3 regions of the Pseudoglutamicibacter albus genome follow, and region 2 is predicted to be linked to each of the others. Evidence: riboswitches for the same ligand, from Rfam matches in the RefSeq annotation. Region 2 holds a riboswitch; each other region holds the start of a gene.
The links. Region 2 has a riboswitch for S-adenosylmethionine ahead of J2S67_RS02085 (O-acetylhomoserine aminocarboxypropyltransferase/cysteine synthase family protein). Riboswitches for the same ligand answer to the same signal wherever they lie in the genome.

Region 1 (5,213 bases), 1.5 Mb from region 2:
AGGTGGTCCAGGCTCGCGAACCGGCGCGCCAACAGGAACGGGTCCTCATACGTGCAGGAAGCCGTCAATCCGAAACCGAGCCTGCGCGTCACCGCCGCCATTGCAGACACTGCAGCGAACGGATCCAGCAACGGAACCTGCACGCCGCGCTCATGCGAGACCGCGTCGCTTCCGCCGTACACGTCATAGGTTCCCAACACATCTGCCAAAAACAGTGCCGTGAAACCGCCGCGATCCAACGTCTGAGCCAGGTCGGTCCAGTAGCTCAACTGATCAAAGTTAGCCGCCCGAGACTCCGGATGCCGCCACAAACCAGGGGACTGATGCACCGGCGTGGCCATCTCAAACGCGTTAAGAAGCACGGGTCACCTCACCGATCGCGTTGAGGCCCTCCGGGACAGTCCCGTTGACCAGGTAGTCGCCGATGATCCGCTCACGGAACACAATCGGGTTATGCGTCGCGACGGTCTGTGCATTGCGCCAATGCCGGTCCAGGTTCTTCTCCCGCGACGTGTTCGAAGCGCCACCCGTGAGGAACAGTTCAGAGCAAATGCTGGTCACGATGCTCGGTACAGTCACGTGCGCGCGCTCAACAGCAAGCTCCGCCTCAGTCAGCAAGCGCTGCGCATCTGGATCTTCGAGCGAGAGCACACCCTCGGCAGCCTCGAGCCGCCGCGCGGCCTCAACCACAGCTGACTCCACCACGAAAGCCTGCGCCGAAAGCCGCCCCACAACTCCCAGAATCTGCGGATCCTCAGAGTGCGGAACACCCAAACCGGTGTTGAACGAACGCGTCCGCCGGTGCACGCCAGCCGCCGCATCGTTCACAACATTGCGGGCGATACCCGCCAACACGGCGAGCAAAACAATCTGGAACAGCGGCGCCTCAAACTGCGCCTCAGCGCTACCGGGAACACGGTTCAGAATGTGCTCGGGCGCTACACGCACATCGGTGAAACGCGTGGTTCCCGTACCGGTGAGGCTCTGACCGAAACCATTCCAGTCATCCTCAAGCTCAACACCCGGAGCCCGAGTGGAAACGACAGCGAACTGTCGACCCTCGGTCGGTGTTCCATCCGTATCAAGCAGCGTGGCCGAAACCCGGGTATGCGTCGCGTACGCGGTGCCAGTGCAGTAATACTTAGCGCCGTTGAGCACCCCAGTGCCGTCCGCCTGCACAGCCAACGTGGTGTTGAGCGTATTCAACGTATTCCCGCTCACCTCAGTGGACGCGTTACCCACAGTATCGCCAGCAAGGACCTTCGCGTACCAGAACTCGCGCGTCTGCTCATTCTGGTAGCGCAGCGTCTCCGCGAAACCTGCGTGCGAACGGTATTGATGCGCGATGTTCGGGTCAGCTGCCGCCAGGTCGATCAGCAACTGCACCCAGTCGGTGAAGCTCACGCCCGGGCCGCCGTACTCGGTAGGCACCCGCAGTACGGTGAAGCCGGCCCGGTTGAGTTCCGCGATCTCAACGAACGGCAAAACACGATGCGCCTCCCGCTCCGAAGCGCCGAGCGCGATGCGGTCAAAGATCGGCCCGAAATGCTCACGCAGCTCAGCCAGGCTTGGCTTGTGGCCGGCTTCCCACGGGGTGACCGGAGCATCCTGGGTGGTGACGTAACGAAGCCCTTCAGCGAAACTCAAGTCAGCCGAAGAAGCAGTGGTGCTGGTGTTGCTAGCGCCGCCAGTAGCAGCCGGGGTTCCAGCGTCAGTTCCGGCCGCATCGGCTACTGCTGCAGGGTGGGCAGGGGTGTGCGTGGACAACGATGACACAGTTATTCCTTTCCATCGTTCCTGGCGGGAGCACCGTGTACAAACCGGTTGCTGCGACGTCAACGAGCCAGGTCTCTCAGTCGCTCTGGATGGGTTACAAGCATCATTTTTATAGCCCGCCCCCGAGCCATGTCAACCGCCCGCAGGCCTGTTTGTGTCATAAATCGACAAAAAGAATCGCCCTGCGCCAGCGGCTGCTTGCCCCGTGCCTACGGATGCCCGCCCTGCATCGCAGGCGCCGCGGGGGCGTTTCAGGCGGGATTAGAAGGCGACTTTCTCCAGCAGCCGGCTCAGCTCGTGCCGCTCGTCGGAGGTGAGCGCGGCGAGCACCACGTCGTCGGAGGCCATGGTCAGCGCGCGTGCCCTCCGGTAGGCATCCTGCCCTTGCGGTGTGGCGATGACGATCCGGGAACGACGGTCACGCGGATCCACCTGGCGCTCGACCCATCCCCGCTTCTCCAGGAAGTCCACCAGGTTCACTATCTGGCTTGGGTCCAGGCTCAGGAAGTCGCCGAGTTCGCGCTGGGACGGGTTCACGTCCGCGGCGGCCAGGGCCAGCACGGAGTACTGGCGGACCTTCAATCCCATCTCCTCCTGCAGGACGCGGTTGGCGTGGCTGTGGCCGATGCTGCGCAGCCGGGCCGCCAGGAACTGGACCTGGCCGGCGAGCTCTGACGACGTGAACTCCGCCATACGCTCGGCCGCAAGCGCTGTGGAGGGGGCGGGGAAGCGCTGGGCGGCCTCGGCCGGGTTCACTGCGGCTCCGGAGGTGTCCTTTGTGGTCGTCATGTGCTTGCTTCCTTGGTCCGTGTACTCGAGGGAGTGATCCGGCTGATCTTGCCCATATAGAGGCTTGTCCCTTGCAGAGGATCGTACTCGAAATGCAAGCCTCGAAAAATAATTGACAATTTCAATTATATGTACTGTCATGGTTCTTGTGTGGTGAACGCCACACCAGGGCCATCCGAGAGTATCCGCCGCGAGGCGGCACGCAGGCTCTCAGACCAGAACAGACATCTAGCACGTCACCACCGAAGGAGAACCCCATGTCCCTCGACGGCAAGGTAGCCATCGTCACCGGCTCGGGCGCAGGCCTGGGCCTCGCCTACGCCCAGGAGCTCGCCCGCCAGGGAGCCTCCGTGGTTATTAACGACGTCAACCAGGAGACCGCGGACGCTGCTGTCGCCTCCATCACCGAAGCCGGCGGCAAAGCCGTGGCCGCCGTGGTCCCTGTTGGCACCAGCGAGGCCGCCGACCAGCTGGTCAAGACCGCCGTAGACACCTTCGGTGGACTGGACATCCTGGTGAATAACGCCGGCATCCTGCGGGATAAGTCCTTGCTGAAGATGACTGACGAGGACTTCGACCTGGTCATCGGCGTCCACCTCAAGGGCACCTTCACCTGCGTCCGCGCCGCCTACGCCTACTTCAAGGAGAACGGCGTGGCTGGCCGCATCGTCTGCATCGGCTCGCCGACCGGCCAGCGGGGCAACTTCGGCCAGACCAACTACGCCGCAGCCAAGGCGGGCATCGTCGGTATGGTCCGCACGTGGGCCCTCGAGATGAAGCGGGCCGGAGTGATGGTCAACGCCGTCATCCCAGTGGCGGCCACCGCCATGACCAAGACCGTCCCTTACTTCCAGAAGGCCGTCGAGGCGGACGAGCGCGGCGAGGCCATGCCGTCCTTCTTCCGCCATGACCTCGGCTTCGGAACCGCCGACGACGTCGCCGGCCTGATCGCTTTCCTTTCCTCCCCGGAGGCCGAGGGCATCACCGGCCAGGCCATTGGCGTCGGTGGCGATCGCCTGCAGGTCTGGTCCCACCCAGAGCCAGTGGCCACCGAGTACCACGAGGGCGGCTGGGACTACGCCACCATGCAGACCCAGGGCGCCGAGCTGGTCAAGGGCAACCTCCAGGAAGTCGGCGAGAAGATGCCTCCGCTGCCTGCTGAGCTCGAGCCCGAGCAGAAGAACTAAGGACAAGCACGATGACCGAAACCCAGGACACGGCTCCGCAGGGGCCAGCCCACGGGAACGACAGCGGCGCCCCTGCCCCCGCCTCAACCTCTGCTCCCGGCCCCGCCCCAGTCCGCTACGAGCTGGGGGTGGACGCCTCGGCCATCGAGGCCGTGGACATGCACGTGCACCTCGAGGTGGACTCGTGCGGCCACAAGGCGCTTCCGGAGGACTTCTTCGAGGCCTCCGCGAAGTACTTCAAGTCCGCGGAGCGGACCCCAAGTGTGGACACCATCGCGGAGACCTACCGCCAACGCCGGATGGCCGCGGTCGTCTTCACCGTGGACGCGCGCACCCAGTTTGGCCACAAGCCGAACTCCATCGATGACCTCGTGGCCGGCTGCGCCCGGAACAACGACGTCCTCATCCCGTTCGGCTCCGTGGATCCCCGCACCGGGGTGGACGCGTTGGCGGAGGCCACCCGCCAGGCCGAGGAGCTCGGAGTGCGCGGCTTCAAGTTCCACCCGTCTGTGCAGGGCTTCGACCCCTCGGACCGTGAGTACTACCCGCTCTGGGAGCGGCTCCAGGAGCTGGGGTTGCCCATGGTCTCCCACACCGGGCAGAACGGCATGGGCGCAGGCCTGCCCGGCGGGCGCGGCATCAAGCTGAAGTACTCCAATCCGCTGCTGCTGGACGACGTCGCCGCCGACTTCCCAGACCTGCAGATCATCATGGCCCACCCCTCGGTGCCTTGGCAGGATGAGGCGAACTCGATCGCGACCCACAAGGCCAACGTGCACATCGACCTCTCCGGCTGGTCCCCGAAGTACTTCCCGGAGTCCCTGGTCCGCCAGTCGAATAACGTACTGGCTCGCAAGGTGCTCTTCGGAACCGACTTCCCGCTGATCACCCCGGACAAGTGGCTGGCCGCCTTCGCGGAGCTGCCGCTCAAGGACGAGGTTCGGCCTTGGATCCTCAAGGACAACGCGGTGCGCCTACTGGGTCTGGACCGCGGGGCCGCGACCGAGACGAAGGAGGACTGAGATGGCTGAACCAGTGACCGGAAGCATCATCCCATCCGACTTCTATGGCTACGCCGAGCGGCTGACTGAGGCCGAGCGCGCCGTCATCCTGGACCTCCGGGAACGGCTCGAGACCACGGTGAAGCCGCTGGTCAACCCGGCCTGGGACGCTGCGGAGCTTCCCCAGGAGCTGGTGGACGCCGTCCGCGCGCTGCCGCTGATGGACCCGCCAGCCCTCAAGGAAGCTGGAGAGCCCATCCGTAGGATCCTGACCGGGTTCCGCAACTTCGAGCTGGCCCGCTGCGACATCAACGTCGGCACCCTGTATAACGCGCACGCCGGCCTGTTCCGCACGGCCTGCACCCTGGGCGGCGGGGAACAGCAGGCGAAGGAGCTGGATGCGAAGATCCTCGACTACTCGCTGACTGGCGTGTTCGGGCTGACCGAGCCCGACCACGGC
Region 2 (5,213 bases):
TATGTGCCCACCGCGAAATCCTCGCCCAGCTCAGAAACGCTCCGGGCGCGCGTGCACGGATCCGCGGCGCGTGAGAACCTTGGAGCATGAGTTCGGTAGAGATCATTGACGTGCCCGTACGCACCGCAGGCATCCGTTTGGGCCAGTTTCTGAAACTAGCCAACGTGGTTGAAGACGGTGTGCAGGCACGCGAAGAGATCGCTGAGGGTAGTGCAACCGTCAACGGCGAGGTCGAGACCCGCCGAGGCCGGCAACTAGATTTCGACGACGTGGTCGGCTTCCACGACTACGTGCTGCGTGTGGCGCGCGAAGACGAAGCCTAGCCGCAGCGGCCAGTCTCGGGCGGCCAGGCCTGGCGCCTATACCTGGGCGCCGAGCACTTTAGCGGTCAGGAACTCGCCGATGTGGCGGATCTCTGCTTGCCCCACTCCGTGGCCGATGCCTTGGTAGTTGACCTTGGTGAGGTCCGTGTTCGCTCGCGCCCACGCGTTCGTCGGTTCGATGAACCGCTCCGGGATCACCGGGTCTTCCGGATCGCGTCCCCAGAACATCGGCAGCTTCTCTTCGCGTGCGGCCAGCTCTTGGTCTTTGAAGAAGTCCGCACCGGTTTCATCCTTGAACTGTTCCAGCGTGAAACCGGACAAGCCCACGAGTGCGTCCACCGCGGAAGGATCACGGCGGGCCACCGCGGTCGCCACCGCCATACCTTGAGAGAAACCCAGTAGCGTGACCGATTCGTGGTGCTTCTTCCGTTCAGCGACCCAGTGTGTCAGGTCCTCCACGACTTGGCTGTAATCAGCCGAGTTGAACTCCAGATCCTGGCTTGAAAGCGGGAACCACGCGTAGCCGCCATAACCCAGTGCAAGCGGTGCTCGCACTGACATCACAGCGAACTGGCCCGGAAGCATGCTCGCAATAGGTAGAAGGTCGCGTTCATCCGCGCCAAAACCATGCAAGAAAACCAAGAGCGGCGCAGACTCATTCACGCCCTCCGGCACATGTTCAACTACAAACGGTTCCCACTTTTCACTCATATAACCATCCTGTCACGCGCTTGGCGGCACCGGGCCCAAAAACGCACGGAACGGCGCATCCAGCTGGTGCCCATCGGTCAGAAAACCGTCGTGGCCCACCGGGGTCGAAACCATGTGCACAGGAACATCACCCGGCAGCGCATCCGCGATCCGCTGGGACTCTTGCGGATAATACAGACGGTCCGTATCCACGGCCGCGATGAAGAACTCAACGCCCACTACCTCAGCGAGAGCCGCTTCGACTCCCCCGCGGCCCCGACCAACGTCATGGCTCATGAGCGCCTCAGTGAGGGTCAGGTAGGCGTTGGCATCGAAACGATTCACGAGCTTATGCGCCTGATGGTCCAGATACGACTCGACCGCGTAGCGGCCGCGTTCATCACGGCCAGCAGATCCCAGCGGAAGTTCGCTACCTTGCGGCGAGCGCCCAAAACGATGGTCGAGCTCGGCAGCGGAGCGGTAGGAGACGTGGGCGAGGCGGCGAGCTATACCTAGGCCACGCTGCGGGCCGGCACCGTTGCCGTGGCTGTAATAGTCTCCGCCGTGGAATTGTGGGTCGAGCCGGATCGCCTCAGTTTGGATCTGCGCGAACGCGATCTGTTCGGCCGATGATTCAGCGGTCGCGGCGATCACTGCGCATTTGGTGACGTGTTGCGGATAGCTCACGGCCCATTCGAGCGCACGTGCCCCGCCCATCGAGCCGCCAACAACGGCGTGCCACGCCTCAATGTTGAGTGCGTGCATGAGGCGCAGTTCAAGCTCGACCATGTCGCGGATCGTCACGAATGGGAAACGCGAACCATAGGGTTGCCCGTCCTCGGCCAGCGAGGCCGGGCCGATCGTGCCTGAGCACCCGCCCAAGGCTGCCGGAACCACTGCGCAATACGTGGTGGTATCCACCGGCTTACCCGGGCCTACGACCTCGCGCCACCAACCAGGTTGCGGTGCGTCCGCATCGGTCACTGCCGCATCGTTAGCCGGCGCATCTTTAGCCGGCGCATCTTTAGCCGGCGTTCCGTCGGCTGCGTGGGTGTCGCCGGTCAGCGCGTGCAAAACGAGGACCGCATTACTGCGCTCAGCGTTGAGCTCGCCGAAAACCTCGTACGCGATATGGGTTTGGGGAAGGTGCCCGCCTGTCTCTAGATCCAGCGGGCCCAGCGGGAGGATCTTCACATCGCTCTCGGGAGCGTTGTGTTGTGAGTGTTCTCGTACATCCAACGTCATAACGCTGCTTTCGCTTCGTGAGTTTCTATCGCTTCCGTTGCCACATGCCAATGTCCCGGCGCTAGTTAGGCGCGGGCGGCGTGGAAGGCGTCGAAACCCTTCTGCAGGTCGGCGATGATGTCATCCACGTGTTCAAGGCCCACTGAGAGGCGTACTGTGCCTGGGCCCACGCCGGCGGCTCGCTTCTCTTCCGGAGACAGCTGGGAGTGGGTTGTGGATGATGGATGCGCCACGAGCGAGCGGACGTCACCGAGGTTGGCTACAAGCGAGTGCAGCTCGAGCGCGTCCACGAAGGCGCGGGCCGCCTCCTCGTTGTCTTCAGCTCCCTTGATCTCGAAGGAGACGATCGCGCCCACTCCTTCGGGCGCGTAGTGGCGGCCGCGCTCGTACCACGGGCAGGATTCCAAGCCGGCGTAGATGGTCGCGGAGACGTCATCGCGCGCTTCGAGCCATTGAGCGACCTTCTGCGCGTTTTCGATGTGCCTCTCAACACGCAGGGATAGCGTTTCGAGGCCTTGGGCGATCAGGAAGGAGTTCATCGGGGAGATCGCAGCACCGGTGTCACGCAGCAGCTGCACGCGGACCTTCAGGATGTAGGAGAGATTCGCACCCAGTGGCGAGCCGACACCCATATCGCGGCCGTAAACGATGCCGTGATAGGACTCATCCGGCTGGTTGAAACCCGGGAAGCGCTCCGGGTGCTGGGTGTAGTCGAAGTTTCCTGAGTCAATAATGACCCCGCCCATCGCGGTTCCGTGGCCGCACAGGTACTTGGTTGCGGAGTGAACCACGACGTCGGCGCCCCATTCGATCGGGCGCAGCGAGTACGGGGTTGCCAGCGTGTTGTCAATGATGAGCGGTACGCCTGCCTCATCGTGTGCAATCGCGGCGATGTTTTCGATGTCGAACACGTCTTGGCGTGGGTTACCGATGGTCTCGCCGAAGAACGCTTTGGTGTTCGGCTTGATCGCCCCGCGCCATGCATCCAGGTCGTCTGGATCTTCCACGAACGTGACCTCGACGCCGAGCTTAGGCAGAGTGTGCTTGAAGAGGTTCTGCGTCCCGCCATAGAGGGATGGCGATGCGACGATGTGATCGCCGGCTTCTGCAACGTTGAGGATCGCGTAGCTCGTAGCGGCCATTCCGGAGGCGACAAACAGCGCGCCGACGCCGCCTTCGAGGCTTGCCATGCGGTTCTCGATGACCTCGGTGGTCGGGTTGCCTAAGCGCGTATAGATAGGCCCCAGCTCGCTCAGTGCGAAGCGGTTGGCAGCAGCCTCGGTGTCCGGGAAAACATATGCGTTGGTCAGGTGGATCGGTAATGCTTGCGAACCCGTGGTCGGGTCTGGTGTCTGACCGGCGTGGATCTGACGAGTTTCGAACTTTTGTTGCGACATTTACAGTGCACCCCTTGATTCATAGGAGGGGCTTGCCCGCATACACCGGTTGAATTGACGTAACGTCCGCCCGGATACGGGCGGGCAGAGCCCGCGCTTGCCACAGCGGCATTCCCGTGTGACCAGGTCCTCACCCGGGGCACCCCGCCGCGGACGGAGGGTTGCCGGCCAGCAAACCGGGGTTTTGCACTGGCACTCATGACCTTGGCAATTAGCCTACAACACGCCAACCCACTGGCACCACATAACGCCCACCACACCCGGTGTGATCCACAGGCCGGACTTCAACTTAGGTAAACCTAAGTAGAGATGTGGCTCACACAGTGTCAGATTTAACCCATGAAGCTCGATCACGTTTCTTACGCTTGCGGGCCAGAAGGCCTCATCACCACCGCAGACCGTATCGCCGATCAGCTCGGGCTCCGGTACGTCAAAGGAGGCGTGCACCCACGCTTCGGAACACGCAACGTGTTCTTCCCCCTCCACAACCACCAGTACCTCGAAGTCGTTGAGGTACTAGACCACCCGGCCACTCTCCAGCAGCCGTTCAGGAAGGCAGTACGCGCCCGAAGTGAGATGGGTGGCGGATGGATGGGCTGGGTCGTCTCAGTAGAGGACCTCACACCTATCGAGGAGCGCCTGCAACGCGGCGCGGTCCCCGGTTCGCGTAAGTTCCCCGACGGGCGAGAGCTCACGTGGCGCCAGATCGGCATCAACGGGCTCATCGCAGACCCTCAGCTTCCCTACTTCCTCCGCTGGGACGAGAGCTTCGAGGACCTGCACCCATCCCGGGCTGAAGAGCCACACGGTGAAATCGTGGAACTCACGATCTCCGGTAACCGCGAACGCATCGACGAATGGCTCGGCCACCCAGGTGAAGACTTCAAGGGCGAGGTCACATTCAACTTCACCTCCCCCTCCGGGATGCCGGGCCTGCAGTCAGTCACGCTGAAGACCCCGAAGGGCCTCGTAACCCTCTAACAGCGTTGGCCCGGCGGGAGCTGACAGGGCCGACGGCGCGGGCTAGCTACCGTACCCGAACCATGCCGCGAGCAGCGGGTAGCCCACAAACGCGACCGCATCGAGTAAGAAGTGCGCCCAGATGAGCGGCATGATGCGGCATTTGTGCAGGTAGTAGAGCCCAAAGATCACGCCCATCGCTACGTTGCCGATGAACGGCCCGACGCCTTGGTAGAGGTGGTAGGAGCCACGCACTACGGCGCAGAAGATGATGATCGCGGCGGGCGTCCATTTCAGTGTTGCGAGCCGCTCATGCAGGTAGGCGAGCACCACGATCTCTTCAAGTAACCCGTTCTTGAGTGCGGCCAACAGCAACACGGGTACGCTCCACCACGCATCCGGCAGGCCCGAGGTCGTGATAGCAGTCGCGACACCGAGCGCCCTGCCCACCGCGTATACCGCGAGGGTTCCTACGCCGATGAGCACGAAGAATGCGAAACCCACTGCGGCGTCGCTACCGCATCGTTGACCGTCGATGCCCCACCTGCGCCAAGGCTTATTGCCCGGCCAGCGTGAAACAAGGTAGATCACGAGCGCT
Region 3 (5,213 bases), 470 kb from region 2:
AGGATGATGCGGGCCGGTTTCGCGATGGGCCCGATCTCCTTGGTCACGGTGGCGCGTAGCCGCTGCGCGAACTCGGCGACGGCCTCCTCGCTCGCGTCAGCGCCGAGCAGGGCCTGATCGCCGGGGACCACGAACGCAACCGCGGCGTGGCCGGTCTTCGCATCAGGTACCGGGCATACGCCGGCTTCCACAACGCCCGGGTCGGTCACGAGCGCAGACTCGATTTCGATGGTTGAGAGCCTGTGGCCCGAAATGTTGATGACGTCATCGGTACGGCCGAGGATCCAGGTGTCGCCGTCGGCATCGACTTTCGCGCCGTCGCCTGCGCTGAACCAACCGTATGTGGCGTAGGCCTTCCAATAAGAGGTGTACCAGCGTTCCGGGTTGCCCCACACGGTGCGCGCCATCGAGGGCGGGAACTGGGTGAGCACGATGTTGCCTTGGGTTCCAGCCGGTGTCGGGTTGCCCTCGTCGTCGACAACCGCGGTCGCTACCCCTGGCATGTCGCGGCCTACGCTGCCGGGCTTGACGGTGGTTGCCCCGGGTAGGGGAGTGAGGATGGTGGAGCCAGTTTCTGACTGCCACCAGGTATCGACCATGCTGATGCCGCGCTCGGGTTCCCCGGTTTCGGGGTTGGCGGGCTGGTAGGTGTCGCGGCCGATCTGTTCGCGTAGCCACCGCGCTGCTTCAGGGTTGACGGCTTCACCTACGGTTCCGCCGAGGCGGATGCTCGAGAGATCGTATTCGTCGGGGATCCCTTCAGGGAACCAGCCCATGAGCGAACGCACGAGCGTTGGCGCGGTGTAGTAGGAGGTCACACCATAACGCTGGATGACTTCGAAGTGCCGGCCCGGGTGCGGGGCGTTGGGTACGCCTTCGTAGATGACTTGGGTCGCGCCGGCCCCGAGCGGCCCATAGATCTCGTAGGTGTGGGCGGTGACCCACGCGAGATCTGCAGTGCACCAATGCACATCGCCCGCGCGTTGAGCTGGGTCCGGGTGGGCGAAAATCTGGTTATAGGTCGCTACAGCACCGGTGAGGTAGCCGCCGGTCGTGTGCACCAGGCCCTTCGGTTTCCCGGTGGTCCCGGAGGTGTACATGATGAACAGCGGATTTTCCGCATCGAACGCTTCCGGTGTGTGCTGCCGTGGCTGGCGGGGCACAATCTGGTCCCACCAGATGTCACGGCCTTCGGTCCACGGGATGTCGCGGTGGCCGGTGCGGTCGATCACGAGCACATGCTCGAGCTGGTTCTCCCCGGATGCGGCCTCGTCCGCGATGTCCTTGACGGGCACGGCCTTGCCGCGGCGGTACTGGCCGTCGCTGGTGACCAGCAGCTTGGCGCGGGTGTCTTCAACACGGAAACGCAACGCTTCTGCGCTGAATCCGCCGAAAACAAGCGAGTGGATCGCGCCGATGCGTGCGCAAGCCAGCGTGATGATGATCGTCTCAACGAGCACCGGAAGATAGATCACGACGCGGTCGCCGCGGGCGATGCCCAGTTCCGTGAGCGCGTGGGCGGCTTGCGAGATTTCCTCGGTGAGTTCGCGGTAGGTGACGGTGCGACGGTCGCCGGGTTCACCTTCGAAGTAGAGCGCTACTTTGTCCCCGTTGCCTGCCGCTACGTGGCGGTCTGCGCAGTTGACAGCGGCGTTGAGCGTGCCTCCCGCGAACCAGGTTTGCTGCAGACCTTCCTGAGTTTCAGGGTTAGGCGGGGTTAGCGTGTGCACCGTATCCCACGGGGTCTCCCACGTGAGCTGGGCGGCCTGTTTGGCCCAGTACGCGCTGTGCTCTTCATCGCTAAGCAGCGCGTCATCGCTAGGCTGCGCGCTGCTGAGGTTTGCGTTGCTGAGCTGAGCCTGGGCGGCCTGGTGCGCGGGTGCGGACGTTGCGGTCATGCGTTGTCACTCCATCGATCCTGGCGTGAGCACCATGCCCGGTAAAAACCCGGGGTGGTTGCTGCGGCGTCATCGAGCCAGATCTCTCAGCCGCTCTGGATGGTTGTGCTGTCCATAGTGGGTGACGAAGGTGGTTGCACGCAAATCGGGTCAGCGTGTGTGTCATGTTGCTCAACACGCGCCACGCTTGAGGTAGCTGGCGTCTGATGCGGCGGGCGATCACCCCACCCATGATCCCGTTGATGATCAGCGCGATGATATCGACGGTAAAGAACACTTCTGGCCGCGCAAATTCCACGTCGCTGTAGCCCTTTCACCTGCAGAAACCCGTGTTATGGCATGGGGTAATACTTTCGCAGGTGTAGCCGCCGATGCGTGCCGTCATTCTTTGTCATCGGTCACGAGCGATTTGCGTGATGCCCATGGTGTGCCTCTATGCTGAATCCGTATCCATCCAGAGCGGCCGAGAGATCTGGCTCGATGACGCCGCAGCAACCATCCTGAAGGGTTCCGTAGCAGGAATCGTGAGGGAAAGGTGCTCCCGCCAGAAGACGATGGCGCAGCGTTTGAGGGCTGCGGGAAAGGGTTAACATGTCGTCTGAAAAACCGATTCTTCTCAACGCTTTCGCGATGAACACGATTGGCCACCAGTCCCCGGGTTTGTGGAAGCATCCGGAAGATACCTCGCGGGATTACAACAAGCTTTCGCACTGGGTTGAGCTTGCCAGGATCCTGGAGGAGGGCCGTTTTTCCGCCCTGTTTTTGGCGGACGTGATGGGTGTGTATGACGCCTATGCGAACTCCCCGGAGACCGCGTTGCGTTCCGGTGCGCAGATCCCGTTGGCTGACCCTGCAGTGATCGTGGCGGGGATGGCTGCGGCGACGAAGAACCTCGGTTTCGGTGTCACGGCGGGCACGGCATATGAGCATCCGGTGGGGCTTGCGCGCCGCATGGCGACCCTGGACCACATCACCGGCGGTCGAGTCGGCTGGAACGTTGTGACCGGCTACCTCGAGTCCGCGGCGAAGAACTTTGGCCAGACCCGCCAGATGGAGCACGACGAACGCTACGATCACGCGGATGAATATCTCGAGGTCGTGTATAAGCTGCTTGAGGGTTCGTGGGAGGACGATGCGGTTGTAGCTGACCGCGAATCTGGTTTGTTTGTTGACCCGGCTAAGGTGCACCCGATTGAACACGAGGGCAAGTGGTTCAACGTTCCAGGTATTGCGATCACGGAGCCTTCCCGTCAACGCACCCCGGTGATCTTCCAGGCTGGCGCGTCTTCGCGCGGTATGGCTTTCGCGGGGAAGCATGCTGAGGCTGTGTTCGTTTCGCAGGCAACCAAGGAAGGCCTCGCGAAGACCGTGAAGAAAATCCGCGAAGCAACCGTGGCGGCGGGCCGTAACGCTGATGACGTCAAGATTTTCGCGATGATCACCCCGGTCGTTGGCAAGACGAACGAGGAAGCGTGGGAGAAATTCCGCGAATACCAGTCTTATGCCGATGAACAGGGAGCGTTGGCGTTGCTCGCAGGCTGGACGGGCATCGACTTGTCCGAATACCCGCTTGATGCGGTGATCGGTGAAGACGTGGAGTCCAACGCGATCCAGTCCGCGGTGAACATGTTCCAGGCGGCTTCAGGTGATTCTGATAAGCCGTGGAACGTGGGCCAGTTGGCGCGCTACATCGGCGTGGGTGGTTTCGGTCCGGTTGCCGTGGGCACCGGCCGTGAAGTTGCCGAACAGTTCCATGAATGGGTGCGTGACACCGGGGTGGATGGCTTCAACGTCGCCTACGCGGTCAAGCCTGGCACGTTCCGTGACGTGGTGGACTATGTGATTCCAGAACTCGAAGCGCTCGGCGTGTACCCGAGCGCTGAGGAAGCCGCCGACGCCACAGTTGCGTGGGATGCCGACCGCCCAGTGGAGGACCAGACGGGTTCCTCCTTGCGCCACGCACTGTTTGGTCGCGGCGACCGGCTGCCGGAGAACCATCCGGGCGCGGCTGTGCGCCGCTAGGTTGCCACGCTGGCGGGCAGGAGACAGCGCCCGCTAGCCGGGGCAGGCCGTACATTTCACGGCCGCGAATACGACATGGCTGTGGGCGCCAGGATGAACCTGGCGCCCACAGCCATCTCTTGTTATCGAAGGTGCCTGCTAGCGGTGTGCTGTAGCCGTACGGCACACCGCTAGCAACAGGCGTTAGCCGAAGTGGCGTTGCATGGTTGTGCCCCAGCCTTCGCGGATTTCGTCGAGGGTTGCACAGAACTCGCCTTGAACTTCGATCGCGTGCGAGGAAGCGTCCACGACACCCAGGCGGACGTGGGCGAAGCCGCGTGCCGCGGCCATCGCGGTGAAACGTTCCTCCTCGGAACGCGGCAGGCACACCAGCGCGCGGGCCTGCGATTCTGAGAACAGAGCGGTGAAAGCGTCAATGCCGTCACGCTGTTTGAGCTCATCCAGGTTCACGCGCACACCGACGCCGTAGCGCATCGACATCTCGACCAGCCCGGCTGCGAGGCCGCCTTCGGAGAGGTCGTGGGCGGCATCGAACATGCCGTCGCGGGAACCAGAGACCAGAAGCTGGCCCAGGGTGCGTTCCGCATCGAGGTCGACCTTCGGCGGGATACCGCCGAGGTGGTCACGCATCGCGGCGAGCTCGGAGCCATCCAGCTCATCGCGGGTCACACCAAGCAAGTAGACCGCGTTGCCGTCGTGCTCTTCACGCCAACCCGAAACCGTGCGCGCGGTGACGTCATCGAAGCGACCCATCACGCCCACAACCGGGGTCGGGTGGATCGGGGTCTCGCCGGTCTGGTTGTAGAGCGAAACGTTACCGCCGGTCACCGGAACCTGGAGTGCAAGGCAGGCATCCGAAAGCCCCTCGATCGCCTGGACCAGCTGCCACATCACATTCGGGTCCTCAGGGGAACCGAAGTTCAAGCAGTCAGTCACAGCCATCGGGGTAGCGCCGGAGGTCGCGACGTTGCGGTACGCCTCGGCCAAAGCCAGCTGAGCGCCAGCGTAGGGGTCGAGGTAGGCGTAACGGCCGTTCGCATCCGTCGCGAAACCGACACCCATACCGGTGTTCTCGTCGACGCGGATCACGCCGGCGTCGTCAGGGGAAGCCAACGCTGTGTTGCCTCCAACGTTGGAATCGAACTGCTGGGTGACCCACGTCTTATCGCACAGGTTAGGCCGCGCCATGAGCTCCAGCATCGCCTGCTTGAGGTCCTCGCCCTGCTCCGGCAGGTTCTTAGCGGCCTCGGAGCCGCGGAACGAGTCAGCCTGCAACGCATCCTGGTAGTCAGG

Region 1: another riboswitch for S-adenosylmethionine. It lies ahead of J2S67_RS08610 (acyl-CoA dehydrogenase family protein); the one in region 2 lies ahead of J2S67_RS02085 (O-acetylhomoserine aminocarboxypropyltransferase/cysteine synthase family protein).
Region 3: another riboswitch for S-adenosylmethionine. It lies ahead of J2S67_RS00090 (LLM class flavin-dependent oxidoreductase); the one in region 2 lies ahead of J2S67_RS02085 (O-acetylhomoserine aminocarboxypropyltransferase/cysteine synthase family protein).

Annotation. Positions count from the first base shown of each region.
Region 1 is NZ_JAVDXX010000001.1:1,939,625-1,944,837, reverse strand. Features, by position in the region: gene J2S67_RS08615 (LLM class flavin-dependent oxidoreductase) at 1-362, opposite strand, end outside; gene J2S67_RS08610 (acyl-CoA dehydrogenase family protein) at 352-1,776, opposite strand; SAM riboswitch class I at 1,786-1,872, opposite strand; gene J2S67_RS08605 (MarR family winged helix-turn-helix transcriptional regulator) at 2,038-2,565, opposite strand; gene J2S67_RS08600 (SDR family NAD(P)-dependent oxidoreductase) at 2,823-3,752, shown strand; gene J2S67_RS08595 (amidohydrolase family protein) at 3,911-4,774, shown strand; gene J2S67_RS08590 (acyl-CoA dehydrogenase family protein) at 4,776-5,213, shown strand, end outside.
Region 2 is NZ_JAVDXX010000001.1:486,889-492,101, reverse strand. Features, by position in the region: gene J2S67_RS02100 (RNA-binding S4 domain-containing protein) at 87-323, shown strand; gene J2S67_RS02095 (alpha/beta hydrolase) at 360-1,034, opposite strand; gene metX (homoserine O-acetyltransferase MetX) at 1,047-2,258, opposite strand; gene J2S67_RS02085 (O-acetylhomoserine aminocarboxypropyltransferase/cysteine synthase family protein) at 2,324-3,655, opposite strand; SAM riboswitch class IV at 3,744-3,859, opposite strand; gene J2S67_RS02080 (VOC family protein) at 3,995-4,636, shown strand; gene J2S67_RS02075 (CPBP family intramembrane glutamic endopeptidase) at 4,679-5,213, opposite strand, start outside.
Region 3 is NZ_JAVDXX010000001.1:18,036-23,248, forward strand. Features, by position in the region: gene acs (acetate--CoA ligase) at 1-1,898, opposite strand, end outside; SAM riboswitch class I at 1,907-2,004, opposite strand; SAM riboswitch class I at 2,346-2,459, shown strand; gene J2S67_RS00090 (LLM class flavin-dependent oxidoreductase) at 2,490-3,920, shown strand; gene purL (phosphoribosylformylglycinamidine synthase subunit PurL) at 4,104-5,213, opposite strand, start outside.